3 regions of the Peribacillus sp. B65 genome follow, and region 1 is predicted to be linked to each of the others. Evidence: riboswitches for the same ligand, from Rfam matches in the RefSeq annotation. Region 1 holds a riboswitch; each other region holds the start of a gene.

Region 1 (4,291 bases):
CCTGATGTAACAATACCTATTTCCGCTCCATCTTTAGAAATTACCTTGTAACCATGACGCGGAATCCCACGGCCTGTTACTTCAATTCCTACTAATTTTCGTTTTAATCCAGCTTCTTTTTGTTCTGTAAGAGCAGATTTTCCGATAAAGTCACTTTCTTTATTCGTCTTTACGACAAAGCCGATTCCTGCTTCAAGCGGGCTGATGTCTTTACTTAGTTCTTGGCCATAGAGTGCAAGACGTGCTTCAAGACGAAGCGTATCCCGTGCACCTAGTCCGCATGGTTTTAATCCACTCGTGGCTCCTGCTTCTAAGATCTTTTCCCAAAGTACTACCGCTTTGTCTGCGGATAAATAAATTTCAAATCCATTTTCTCCTGTGTAACCTGTACGGGATACAAGTACGTCGGTAATCCCAGAGATGTTGACATGCTGGGCGAATTTAAAAGAACCAATTTCTGATAAATCTATTTCCGTTAACTTTTGCAAAATGCTTTCTGCCTTAGGTCCTTGGATGGCAAGTTGAGCAATGTCTTCTGAAATATTCTGGAGCGCCATCTCTCCTTTTACTTGCTGCTTCATCCATTCGTAATCTTTCTCAATGTTTGCAGCATTAATGACAAGTAGATATTTTTCATTATCTAATTTATAAACTAATAAATCATCGACCGTTCCACCGTCTGGATAACACATTGCGGTATACTGTGCTTGATTGATGCCAAGCTTTGTTACATCGTTTGTAACAAGGTAGTTAATATAACTCTCGGCATCTTTCCCTTCCACAAGTACTTCTCCCATATGAGAAACATCAAAAAGTCCTGCTTGAGTTCGAACAGCCTCATGCTCTTCTAAAATGCTGGTAAATTGAACCGGCAGAGCCCAGCCACCAAAATTTATGACTTTTGCTCCGTATTTTTCATATACTTCAAAAAGCGGTGTTTGCTTTAATGCTGTTTCAATACCCATGGTTTACCCCCAATTATGATTTTCTGCAAAATAGTTCAACTGTTACTGGTTTCTTTATTGCCAGGAGACATATCTCGCTGTCATGGCCGTTGCTCAGGTTTTCTGCAAAGGCATAATTCCATTAAGCTGTCCCTTTCTTTACACAGTAATTGGCTGTTGAAATAACGGATAACCATCACAAATCCCTTTGGTCGTTTCTCTTGCTTCCTGAAGAACGTCTTTATTCCCTTTACTCTTTAGAACGGTTGCAATCACTTCACCAATTTTCACCATCTCTTCTTTCTTCATGCCTCGAGTTGTTAAAGCTGCTGTCCCCATTCGGATACCGCTCGTAACAAATGGCTTTTCAGGATCATAGGGAATCGTATTTTTATTAACGGTAATGCCTGCGTCTTCCAATAATTTCTCTGCTTCTTTTCCTGTTAAATTCCACGGACGCAAATCTAAAAGGACAATATGATTATCTGTTCCACCAGAAACAAGGGCTGCACCTTCATTTTTTAATGTTTCGCCAAGTGTTGTAGCATTTTCAATGACTTGTTTCGCATAATCTTTAAAGCTTGGTTGTAAAGCTTCGTTGAATGCAACTGCTTTTGCTGCAATGATATGCATAAGTGGACCGCCTTGAATTCCAGGGAATACGGATTTATTAATCGCTTTGATAATTACTTCATCGTTTGTTAAAATGATGCCCCCCCGAGGTCCTCTTAATGTTTTATGAGTTGTACTTGTCACAACATCCGCATATGGGATTGGGGATGGGTGAAGACCAGTAGCTACCAGACCGGCTATATGAGCCATATCCACCATAAGTTTTGCACCAACTTGATCGGCAATTTCTCTAAATCGTGCAAAATTAATCGTTCTTGGATAGGCACTGGTTCCTGCAATAATCAATTTAGGTTTTTCTTTCTTTGCGATAGCTTCCAACTCATCATAATCAATTAACTGAGTATCTTCTCTAACTCCATAGGACACAACTTCAAACCATTTTCCTGAAACGCTGACTGGGCTTCCATGAGTTAAGTGGCCACCATGTGAAAGGTCCATTCCCATCACCTTATCACCAGGCTGAAGCAGTGCGAAAAAAACTGCGAAATTGGCTTGTGCACCTGAGTGAGGCTGAACATTTGCATATTTGGCACCGAAAAGTTTTGTTAGCCGCTCAATAGCCGTTTGTTCTGCCACATCTACAAATTCACACCCACCATAATAGCGCTTTCCTGGATAACCTTCTGCATATTTATTTGTCATCACGCTTCCCATTGCCTCTAATACATCTGGGCTAACAAAGTTCTCTGATGCAATCAACTCCAGTGTTTGATGTTGACGTTGTCCTTCTTTTTCAATCGCTTCAAAAATGGTTAAATCATTTTGATGTAAACTCATTTAAATTTCCTCCTAGACATTTTTATTAATTCTGAATTTTCGTTTAATTACTAATTCCAATATGGTACTAGACACTAAATTTCTTGCCCGCTACAAGCCTGCTTTTCTATAAAACTGTTAAAAATAGTATGCTTTACAACCTTTTTTGCACGCAAAAAAGGACAGAAAAGGGTCGTAGCGTTCTCTACCCTTCTCTGTCCTTTTACCTGAGAGTTTAGCTCCATTTTTTAATAGAGCCTTTCCCCTTTGGTGGCGTATATGTTAATACGCGCTCTCCAGAGGTGCGTCCATTTGTGGTTCCATCTACCTGAGAGATTTGTTCCAAGGGTCTTTTTGGAACTTGCTCCTTCGGTGGCTTGTCGCTTTGCACTCTCCCACAACTGTCATCCGCTTATTCAATTTAGTACATTTAGAATAGTTGTTGAGCATAATTATGTCAAGCATTTTTGAAAGCGCTAACAATACTATTCTAAAATATTTATTTCGAATTATCATAAGATCAACCAGATATCTTTGTTTTTTTAAAACGGACAGATTTTTTACTCACCGAGTTGGAAAATATGGAGCGGCAACTATCTGGACAAACACCGCAAATAGAATCAAAGGATTTCTTGACTCTTAATTCCCCGCTATCTCTCTCTGATTCGCCTGATCCACCTTCGTTTTGCCCATCTTATAAATCGCAATCAGCATAATGAACCATACAGGTGTAACGAATAAGGCAACACGAGTGTCGTCCGCAAGTGCAAGAACCACAAGGACGAACGCTAGGAAAGCAAGGATCAAGTAATTGGAAATTGGATAAAGTGGTAATTTAAATTTGCTCTTTTTCACTAGATCTGGCCTTGTTTTACGGTATTTCAAATGACTGATGACTGTAATTCCCCAAATAAAGATGAAACATACTGTAGAAATACTTGTAATCAAGGTAAATACACCTTCAGGCATTAAATAGTTCAAAACAACGGAAATTAAAATGACAACAGTTGAAAAGAACAATGCATTGGAAGGTACTTTTCGGTCATTAAGTTTTGCAAACGGTACAGGTGCATTTTTATCTTTGGCAAGTGAATATACCATCCGGCTTGTACTGAAGATTGCGCTGTTACATGCCGAAGCAGCCGATGTTAGGACGACAAAATTAACGATACCAGCTGCACCAGCGATACCTACAGCCACAAATACTTGGACGAATGGGCTTTCCGTTGGGATGATTGCGTTCCACGGATAAACACTCATAATGACAATAAGTGCGCCAATGTAGAAAATTATAATCCGAATAGGAATATTATTGATCGCTTTGGGGATAACTTTTTCTGGATTTTCTGTTTCACCTGCTGTAAGTCCTACAAGTTCAATGCCCACAAACGCAAACACTACCATCTGGAATGAGAGGACAAAACCATTTATTCCATTTGGGAACATCCCTTCGTGTCTCCATAGATTCGTGAAACTTGCTGCGCCTGAATCAGTGGAAAAGCCTTTAATAATCATGAAAATACCGATAACAATTAGTGCTAGGATAGCGATGACCTTAATTAATGCGAACCAGAATTCCATTTCGCCAAAAAGTTTTACGGTTGCAAGATTCATAAATAGCAGAATGACTAGTGCAATTAATCCTGGCATCCATTGCGGTACGGAAGGAAACCAATACTGAGTATAAAGACCAACTGCCGTTAAGTCGGCCATTGCGATTGAAATCCAGCAAAACCAGTAGGTCCAGCCGGTTACAAATGCAGCCATATTACCTAAATAGTCTCTTACAAAGTCAACAAAGGAATGATAGTTCAAATTAGATAAGAGCAGTTCTCCAAGTGCGCGCATGATTAAGAAGCAAATGATGCCTGTAATCATGTAAGCAAATAGAATTGATGGCCCGGCTAAATGAATAGATTTTCCTGCCCCAAGAAATAATCCCGTTCCGATTGCCCCTC
Region 2 (4,291 bases), 2.5 Mb from region 1:
TTTCATCAAAAGACCTGTCCGTAAATTATTGATTTGGGAAGCGGCCGCATCCTTCAGGATAGGATTCGGCTGTTCCCCGAGGATATCTTCACCGATATTATCGGAGCGTTCATGATTTTCCATCGGGCCGACGAATTCTAAAGGAAGCTTCAGTGCAGCGGCCTTATCTCTCAACTCGCTTCTCCAATTTGAATGGATCTCCCCAGCAAGATACACGATTAACTTCATTGTTTTCCTCCTCGATAATAAAATTGCTTTCATTGTACCATGTTTTTTAGAAAATGGATGAATTCCGTAAATAAGGATAATATTATCCATATGGTAGTAAAAGAGACGGCTGGAGGAATGACGATGGCTTTATCGAATAAGAATTTTCTTGTTTTCCTGTTGATAAGCAGTTTGATCGTGGGCTGCTCAGGTATCGAAAGACAAACCGAAAAGGCAATGAAGGCTGCTGAAGTGGCTTTTCGTGACGATGAAAAACAGCCCAATCAAGAGGCAGGCCTAATTCAGGTCTATCTGCCAAACGATTTTAAAGTTGTGGAAGAACATGATAATAATTTGATTTTACAAAAAGGTGATAAGATTTATATATTATTTGTCAATCCGAATGAAAAAGAAGACAGCTCCGTGTTATATTTGGCCATAAAGGAACAAGAGGATCAATTTGAAGTACTGCATTCTTTTCAAACCGATGATAAATTCGGCTTTATTTCGATTAAAGAGATACCGAAAGAAAAGTATGAGCTTGCAGTGGGGATCGGCGGAGTGAAGCTGACAACCGAAACGGATAAAGACCAATTAAAAACCGATGCAAAACAAATGATGGAAATCGTTTCATCCGTGCCCCAGAAATAAGAGGACCAGTGACTTTCAACCGATCCGTATTAATGGTTGATTCCTGGAGACTCTGGTATGATGGGATTATAAAAAATAAGGTGTCATTTAGAGCAGGAGGAATATACAAATGGAAAAATTACAAACAGTAGAGCAATATGATGCATTTAAAAATGAAGGCAAACATATCTTTCTTTTTTCAGCAACATGGTGTGGAGATTGCCGTGTAATCGAACCGATAATGCCGGAGATTGAAACGAAATTTCCTGACTTTACATTCATTTATGTGGACCGTGATGAATTCATCGATGTGTGTGCGGCTAATGATGTATTCGGTATACCAAGTTTCATTGCGTATGATAATGGCAAGGAGCTAGGCAGATTTGTGAGCAAGGATCGCAAAACGCAAGAACAAATTGAGGAATTCATTCAATCACTATAATCAATTTCCCCTTCTCGCTGGGGATTTTTCAATGAAGAGGAGGGTCAGTCATGAAAATGGACAGCACGAAGCTGAAAAATATCTTGAAGGAGCGTTTAAAAGATGAGAATCGCTCATTCAAATTCGATAGCAAGCAAGATACGTTACGGGTGGAAAATGTGAAGACCGGGAAGGGGATCACCATCGAGTTGCCTCCTGTGCTTGCTAACTATGAAAACGTACAGGAAAAGGCCATCGATGAAATTACCTATTACGTGGAAGAGGCCCTGAATGTGATGGGGGAAGAACACAGTATGGAAGGCAAGGAGAAATTCATTTTCCCAGTCATCCGCTCGACCTCCTTTCCAATGGAATCCGAAGAAGGAAATCCGTTTTTATTCGATGAGCATACGGCTGAAACCCGGGTTTTTTATGCCCTTGATTTAGGGAAAACCTACCGTCTTATAGATGAAAAGATGATTCAACGGGAAAATTGGCAGGGTGACAGGATCCGTGAAATTGCCCTATTCAATGCCCGTTCCCTCACCACTGAAATGAAGTCGGATATCGTTGCAGGTAATGCATTTTATTTTTTGAACACGAATGATGGATATGATGCCAGCAGGATTTTAAATGAATCATGGCTTCGGGAAATGAAGGACAAGATCGAGGGAACCATGGCTGTGGCCATTCCCCATCAGGATGTCATCATCATTGCCGATGTGAAGAATGATACGGGCTATGATATTCTTGCGCAAATGGCGATGAGCTTCTTTGCCAGCGGTCATGTTCCGATAACGGCTCTATCATTCCTTTACGAAGAAAATGAGTTGGAGCCCATCTTCATTATGGGTAAAAACAAAAAGCCTGAACAATAATGAATCACAAAAGGACCGTGTCAGCATCTGGCAGCGGTCCTTTTAAAGTTTAATAGAGTTTATAACTCAGAGTTGATATTTATTTTTTAATCGGCGATAATATAATTGGAATATTTTGAGAATATAAAAAGAACAAGCGGATGAATGTTGTGGGAGAGTGCAAGCATTGAGCCACCGAAGGAGCAAGTTCCAAAAAGATCCCTTGGAGCAAATCTCTCAGGTAAATGGAACCGCAGCTGGACGCAGCTCTGGAGAGTGCGCAGGAAGCAGTGTGCCACCAAAGGGGAAATCTCCATGACCAAAAATGGAGCTAAACTCTCAGGTGAAAAGGACAGAGAAGGGGAGCGGTAAGTTTACGCAATCCTTCTCTGCCCTTTTTTAATTGGCACTTTGTATCGGAAGGCATGCACCGAACATGGAACTTACTAATATGCTCAACTTGAAATAAGGGGGAGAATAAACGTGAACGTGAAAAGCAAATTAATGAACATGCTGGAAGCCCGTAAAGGGGAAATGGTTCAAATCCGCCGTCATTTACACGAGAACCCGGAACTATCCTTCAAAGAAGAAAAAACGGCACAATATATCATTGATTTTTATAAGGGTAAGGATGTGTCGATTCAAACGAATGTAGGAAATGGATTAGGGATCATCGTAACGATCGAAGGCGGAAAACCTGGGAAAACGATAGGTCTCCGTGCGGATTTCGATGCGTTGCCGATTACAGAAGAAGCGGATGTCCCGTTCCGTTCAAAAAATGAAGGTGTCATGCATGCCTGCGGACATGATGGGCATACCGCTTATTTATTGGTTCTGGCAGACTGCATCAATGAGCTTAAAGATTCCCTATCCGGTACGATTAAAATAATCCATCAACATGCAGAAGAAACACCCCCAGGTGGAGCAAAGAGCATTATGGAATCAGGGTTTTTGGATGAACTTGATGCCGTTTTTGGAATCCATTTATTTCCGTCCCATCCTGCAGGGGTTGTCGGGTATCACGGCGGCTATTCGATGGCTGGACGGACCTATTTCAAGCTGGCGATTAAGGGTGTAGGCGGCCATGGTTCGTCCCCGCATATGGCCAATGATGCCATTGTGGCAGGCGCCCATTTCGTGACAGCCGTACAAACCGTGATCAGCCGCCGCTTGAACCCTTTTGATATGGGCGTGGTCACAATCGGCTCCTTCGATGGAAAAGGAAGCTTTAATGTCATTAAAGATCGTATAGAAATTGAAGGGGATGTCCGTTATATGACAGCAGAGACCCAACAGCTGATCGATAGGGAAATCCACCGCATCGTTAAAGGGATAGAAACGGAATTTGATGTTCAGTGCGAACTAACATATGTGCCTGATTATCCTCCGTTATATAATGACCCTGAATTGACTGGATTCGTGAAAAATAGCCTGGAAAGCATGAAAGACAAAGATATTAAAAAGGTTATGGAATTTCCGGTTTTCTCTGGTTCAGAGGATTTTTCGTATTATGCAGAAAAGATTCCTGGCTGCTTCTTTTACATTGGCTGTAAACCAAAAGGGGTGGAGAAGGCATATTTCAATCACCATCCCAAATTCGACATTGATGAAGATGCCCTTTTGATCGCATCCAAATCAGTGGCCCAAGTTGTATGCGATTTTTATGAATGGGAATAGTTCCATTGGTATATTTGTTTGCAAAAAAGTGAGGAAACCCACAAAACACCGTTCGGTATTAACGAACGGTGTTTTATGGGTTTCAGGATGCCACCGGAGGTTTCGTGAAGGATGCTTCAATGAATTGACCAGTCTGCTTCTTGCGCCGCATGAAAACTTAATCTCTTTGTAAACGCGATTTAACAGCGGTGTTTTATTTAAATAGTAGACTAAGGGCTAATGTTATTTCACGAAGTGCAGGTTTAAACTCATACCAGAAGGGGTTTAATAGGGTAGGAGTTCTGCGAAATACGTTAAGTTAGTAAGAGTGCGATAAAAAAATAGATACTAATCCCAATTTAGCTTAAATTTTCTCGATATTTTTAAAATAACTGGTAGAATTAGTTACATAACTACAGATGTAGAAAGAGTGATAGTTTTGAAATGGCTAAATAAGATGAAAAAATGGTTCCAAGCAGAGGAAATTATTGAAATTGAAGAGATTATTATAGATGAACCG
Region 3 (4,291 bases), 230 kb from region 1:
CTGTATAGTGACGCATGATATCCAGTTCGGACACCTCAGGCAGTTCTGCCTCTTCTTCACGGATGTAGTCGGCAGGAAGAATTTCTTCGAGCGGAATAGTTGCAACATCCATTTCTGGCAGACTGTACCCGATTCGACCGGAAGTACTGATTTCAAAAATGAGTGATTGATCTTGATTATTCATGTTGATCCCCCAATTCCTGCGCAAGTGCATCAATTTCTTCTTTTGTTCTAAGTTCAGTTACCGCAACCAGCATATGGTCTTTCAGCTCAGGATAAACCGTCCCTAAATCAAAGCCGCCGATCATCCCTTTTTCAAAAAGGCTTTTATTGATTTCTGAAAACGAAGCAGGCAGTTTAATGATAAATTCATTGAACGAAGGACCGTCGAATATCACTTCCACCCCTACTGCCATAATTGCTTTTTTCGCATAATGTGCTTTTTGAATATTTTGCACGGCCATTTCCTTGACACCCTTTTTCCCAAGGGCGGTCATTGCAACAGAAGCTGCCAACGCATTCAAAGCTTGATTGGAACAAATGTTGGATGTGGCTTTGTCACGGCGAATGTGCTGTTCACGAGCTTGTAGCGTTAGTACAAATCCCCTTTTACCATTTTCATCCACGGTTTGACCGACGAGTCGGCCTGGAACTTTCCGAACAAGTTTATTAGTAACCGCAAAATATCCACAATGAGGTCCACCGAATGCCGCTGGAATGCCGAATGGCTGAGCATCCCCCGTTACGATATCTGCACCGAGTGCACCAGGGGATGTCAAAGCTCCCAATGCAAGCGGATTACTGGAAACGATAAACATGGATTTGACGCCATGAATGATTTCTTCCATTTCCTTCAATGGCTCGATCCGGCCAAAAAAGTTCGGATATTGCACGATCACTCCTGCAATGTCCTCATTCGCCAATTCCTTTAAAGCAGCTAAGTCCGTCACACCGTCTTTATAAGGAATTTCGATCACTTCCACGCGTTGCCCTTTCGCATATGTCTTCACGACTTCTCTTGATTCAGGATGAACGGTTCCTGAAATGAGAATCTTCTTGCGGCGTGTCTGTCCTGAAGCAAGCATGGCTGCTTCAGCCAGCGCTGTCCCGCCGTCATACATGGAGGAGTTAGCCACATCCATGCCCGTCAATTCACATATCATCGTTTGATATTCAAAGATTGCTTGAAGCTCTCCCTGTGAAATTTCAGGCTGATAGGGTGTATAAGCCGTGTAAAATTCAGAACGGGATAGAACATGATCGACGATGACCGGTGCATAATGGTCATAGACACCCGCACCAAGGAAGGAGGCATAGTTTTTAAGATCCGCATTCTTGGCAGCAAGCCTTGATAATTCTTTCATTAATGCTGGTTCCGATTTAGCAGGCTTGATATCGTATTCTCCTTGAAAACGAACGCTCTCAGGGATATCATTGAAAAGTTCTTCAGCAGTGGATACCCCTATCGCTTTCAGCATTTCTTGTTTATCTTGCTCTGTCATGGGTAAATAACGATGTTTCATCTAATGACCATTCCCCTCTATTTACGTGGTTTTTTATAAAAAGGTGTTTGTATTATAACGGCTTTCAAACGTTTGGAACGGATCTCCACTTCGACTTCCGCATCCAGCACTGAAAATTCCTTATCGATAAGTACCAAACCCACGTTTTTCTTCAACGTTGGTGATTGGGTACCGGTCGTGACCTCGCCAATGACTTTATCACCGCTGTAGACCTTATACCCATGACGTGGAATGCCACGGTCTATCATTTCAATTCCCACAAGCTTGCGAGGAGCTCCTTTCTCCTTTTGCTCAGCAAGAACGGCTTTCCCGAAAAAATCAACTTCCTTATCGACTTTTACTGCAAAACCAATCCCGGCTTCTATCGGGGTGATGTCTGCTGAAAGCTCCTGCCCATACAACGGCAGTTTCGCTTCAAAACGCAGGGTATCACGAGCACCTAAACCAATCGGCTGAACTCCCTCTTCGTTTCCGGCATCCATAATCGCCTTCCAAAGGGCTGGACCATTTTCACTGTCACTATATATCTCAAAGCCATCCTCACCAGTGTATCCAGTACGGGATACCATCGTGGAGATACCGTTAATCATGACATTTTCCTTGAACTTGAAAAATCCAATTTCACTTAAAGCAGTATTTCCCGATAGTTTTTGTAAAATCTTCTCTGCAGCTGGCCCTTGAAGTGCCAGCTGTGTATAGTCACTAGATACATTCTTGATTTGGACATCTTCCGATAAATGAGCTTGCAGCCAATTGAAATCTTTTTCTGTGTTCGCTGCATTGACCACGAGCAGATAGTCATCCTCAGACCTTTTATACACGATTAGATCATCAACCGTGCCTCCGTTTTCATAACACATGGCGGAATATTGGGCACCGCCCTGTTTCAGCTTTGATATATCATTAGTCAGCATCTTTTGTAAAAAGGAAAGGCTCCCAGGACCCTTAACATCGACTTCACCCATATGGGAAACATCGAATAACCCCGCTTTTGTACGTACGGCTTCATGTTCGTCCTTTATACCCGAAAATTGGACAGGAAGTTCCCAGCCGCCAAAATCAATCGTTTTACCTCCGTATTCACGATAAACCTCAAATAGTGGTGTTCTTTTTAAATCGGTCAAAAAATGACCCCCTTCAGATTTTTTTAAATTAATTGGCTTCATTATCAAAAGCTTCTTGTCATTACGCATCAGATATATCCTGATTCATGATGTGAAAAAAGCACAAAAAAGGACAGAGAAAGCCCGTTTGAGCTTTTTCTCTGTCCTGAAACCTGAAAGTTTACCTATGTAATAGGTTTTCCCCTTTGGTGGCCGTCCCAAAACGGGCGGCGCTCTCCAGAGTTGCGTCCAATAAGAGTTCTTTTGCCTGAGAGATTCACTGCTAAGTTTGCTCCTTCGGCGCTACATCCGTAGTCTCTCCCCTTATCTTCACCCGCATATAAATGGTCTACCAATGAAAGGAAGCGAATAAGCCACCAAACATCGGTAAAACCTCTGAGCATCGTGGAATGCATTCTCTGCCAATTCTCCTGAAACCTCAGAAACCGTTTGATTGGTCTCCTTCAGTAATCTTGGATAAATTAGAAGTCTATAGCCCATACTAAGAAAACGCGAACTGCAAAATCGATGTACAAAGATTCTTTGTAGCGTTGGGAAATTGGAATTTTCTAAATATACTTATATCCTACCCTAAGAAACTTATCTCTGCAATATCTTTTGAAGAGAAATATTTTTCTTACTTCACATATGAAATGTTCGGGTTTTGACCTTTTATTAAGGAAAATATGATTTAAGAGGGAGTTATTTCTATGAAAATCAATATATCCTTTAATTCTGAATGGAATGACGAGTTTCTGCAAAAGATGGAAAATGACGGTCCATGGGGAAACTGGGAGCTTTATAAGCTCGCGGTTCAAATGGAGGAAAATCTTATCATCCCTGATTTTGAAGGTTTACAGGCGCCCAAGCACCTTCCGCAGTTAACCCCGCTTCCCCATCAATTGGAAGCAGCCAAGCAAGTGGTGGAAAAGATGAATGGAAAGGCCATTTTAGCTGATGAGGTAGGGCTCGGAAAAACAATTGAAGCTGGATTGATCCTAAAAGAGTATATGATTAGGGGCCTTGTAAAAAAAGTTTTGATCCTTGTTCCGGCTTCCCTTGTCACACAATGGGCTTTTGAATTGAATACCAAGTTTCATATACCGGCAGTCGTTCAGAGAAAAAGCTATGTTTGGGACTCCTGTGATGTGGTCATTTCATCCATTGATACAGCGAAACGAGCTCCACATCGAGATATCATTTTCAAGCAGGAATACGACTTCATCATTATTGATGAAGCTCATAAACTTAAAAATAATAAGACGAAGAACTATGAATTCGTCCAAAATCTGAAAAAGAAATTTTGTTTACTCCTGACAGCCACTCCGATTCAAAATAAAGTCGAGGAAATTTTCCACCTCGTTTCGTTATTGAAACCAGGCCACTTGGGAAATGCCTCACTTTTTTCAGAAAAGTATAAAGGGAAAGGCCGGAACATTATTGAAGATGAACACCTAAAGGAACTTGTCAACACTGTCATGATTCGAAACCGGCGGGCCGATACTGGCATTGAATGGACAAAACGGCATGTGGAGACCATCACCATTGAATTTTCTCCAACGGAACAAGCATTGTACGATGCTGTTTCCAAATTCAAACCTATTTCGGATGGTTCTAAAGGAAGCGCCTTTTCGGCTCTCACTCTCCAAAGGGAAGCATGCAGCA

Evidence for each region. Region 1 has a riboswitch for glycine ahead of glyA (serine hydroxymethyltransferase). Riboswitches for the same ligand answer to the same signal wherever they lie in the genome.
Region 2: it holds a riboswitch for glycine, as region 1 does, so the genes downstream of both, ACSR9O_RS19575 (amidohydrolase) here and glyA (serine hydroxymethyltransferase) in region 1, are expected to answer to the same signal.
Region 3: it holds a riboswitch for glycine, as region 1 does, so the genes downstream of both, gcvT (glycine cleavage system aminomethyltransferase GcvT) here and glyA (serine hydroxymethyltransferase) in region 1, are expected to answer to the same signal.

What each region holds. Positions count from the first base shown of each region.
Region 1 is NZ_CP195840.1:1,557,150-1,561,440, reverse strand. Features, by position in the region: gene gcvT (glycine cleavage system aminomethyltransferase GcvT) at 1-965, opposite strand, end outside; gene glyA (serine hydroxymethyltransferase) at 1,104-2,354, opposite strand; glycine riboswitch at 2,539-2,643, opposite strand; gene ACSR9O_RS07630 (amino acid permease) at 2,973-4,291, opposite strand, start outside.
Region 2 is NZ_CP195840.1:4,011,198-4,015,488, forward strand. Features, by position in the region: gene ACSR9O_RS19555 (YtoQ family protein) at 1-228, opposite strand, end outside; gene ACSR9O_RS19560 (hypothetical protein) at 286-858, shown strand; gene ACSR9O_RS19565 (thioredoxin family protein) at 968-1,279, shown strand; gene ACSR9O_RS19570 (DUF1444 domain-containing protein) at 1,330-2,136, shown strand; glycine riboswitch at 2,277-2,379, shown strand; gene ACSR9O_RS19575 (amidohydrolase) at 2,605-3,792, shown strand; gene ACSR9O_RS19580 (DNA translocase FtsK) at 4,211-4,291, shown strand, end outside.
Region 3 is NZ_CP195840.1:1,789,895-1,794,185, reverse strand. Features, by position in the region: gene gcvPB (aminomethyl-transferring glycine dehydrogenase subunit GcvPB) at 1-184, opposite strand, end outside; gene gcvPA (aminomethyl-transferring glycine dehydrogenase subunit GcvPA) at 177-1,523, opposite strand; gene gcvT (glycine cleavage system aminomethyltransferase GcvT) at 1,541-2,647, opposite strand; glycine riboswitch at 2,786-2,869, opposite strand; glycine riboswitch at 2,873-2,960, opposite strand; gene ACSR9O_RS08815 (DEAD/DEAH box helicase) at 3,337-4,291, shown strand, end outside.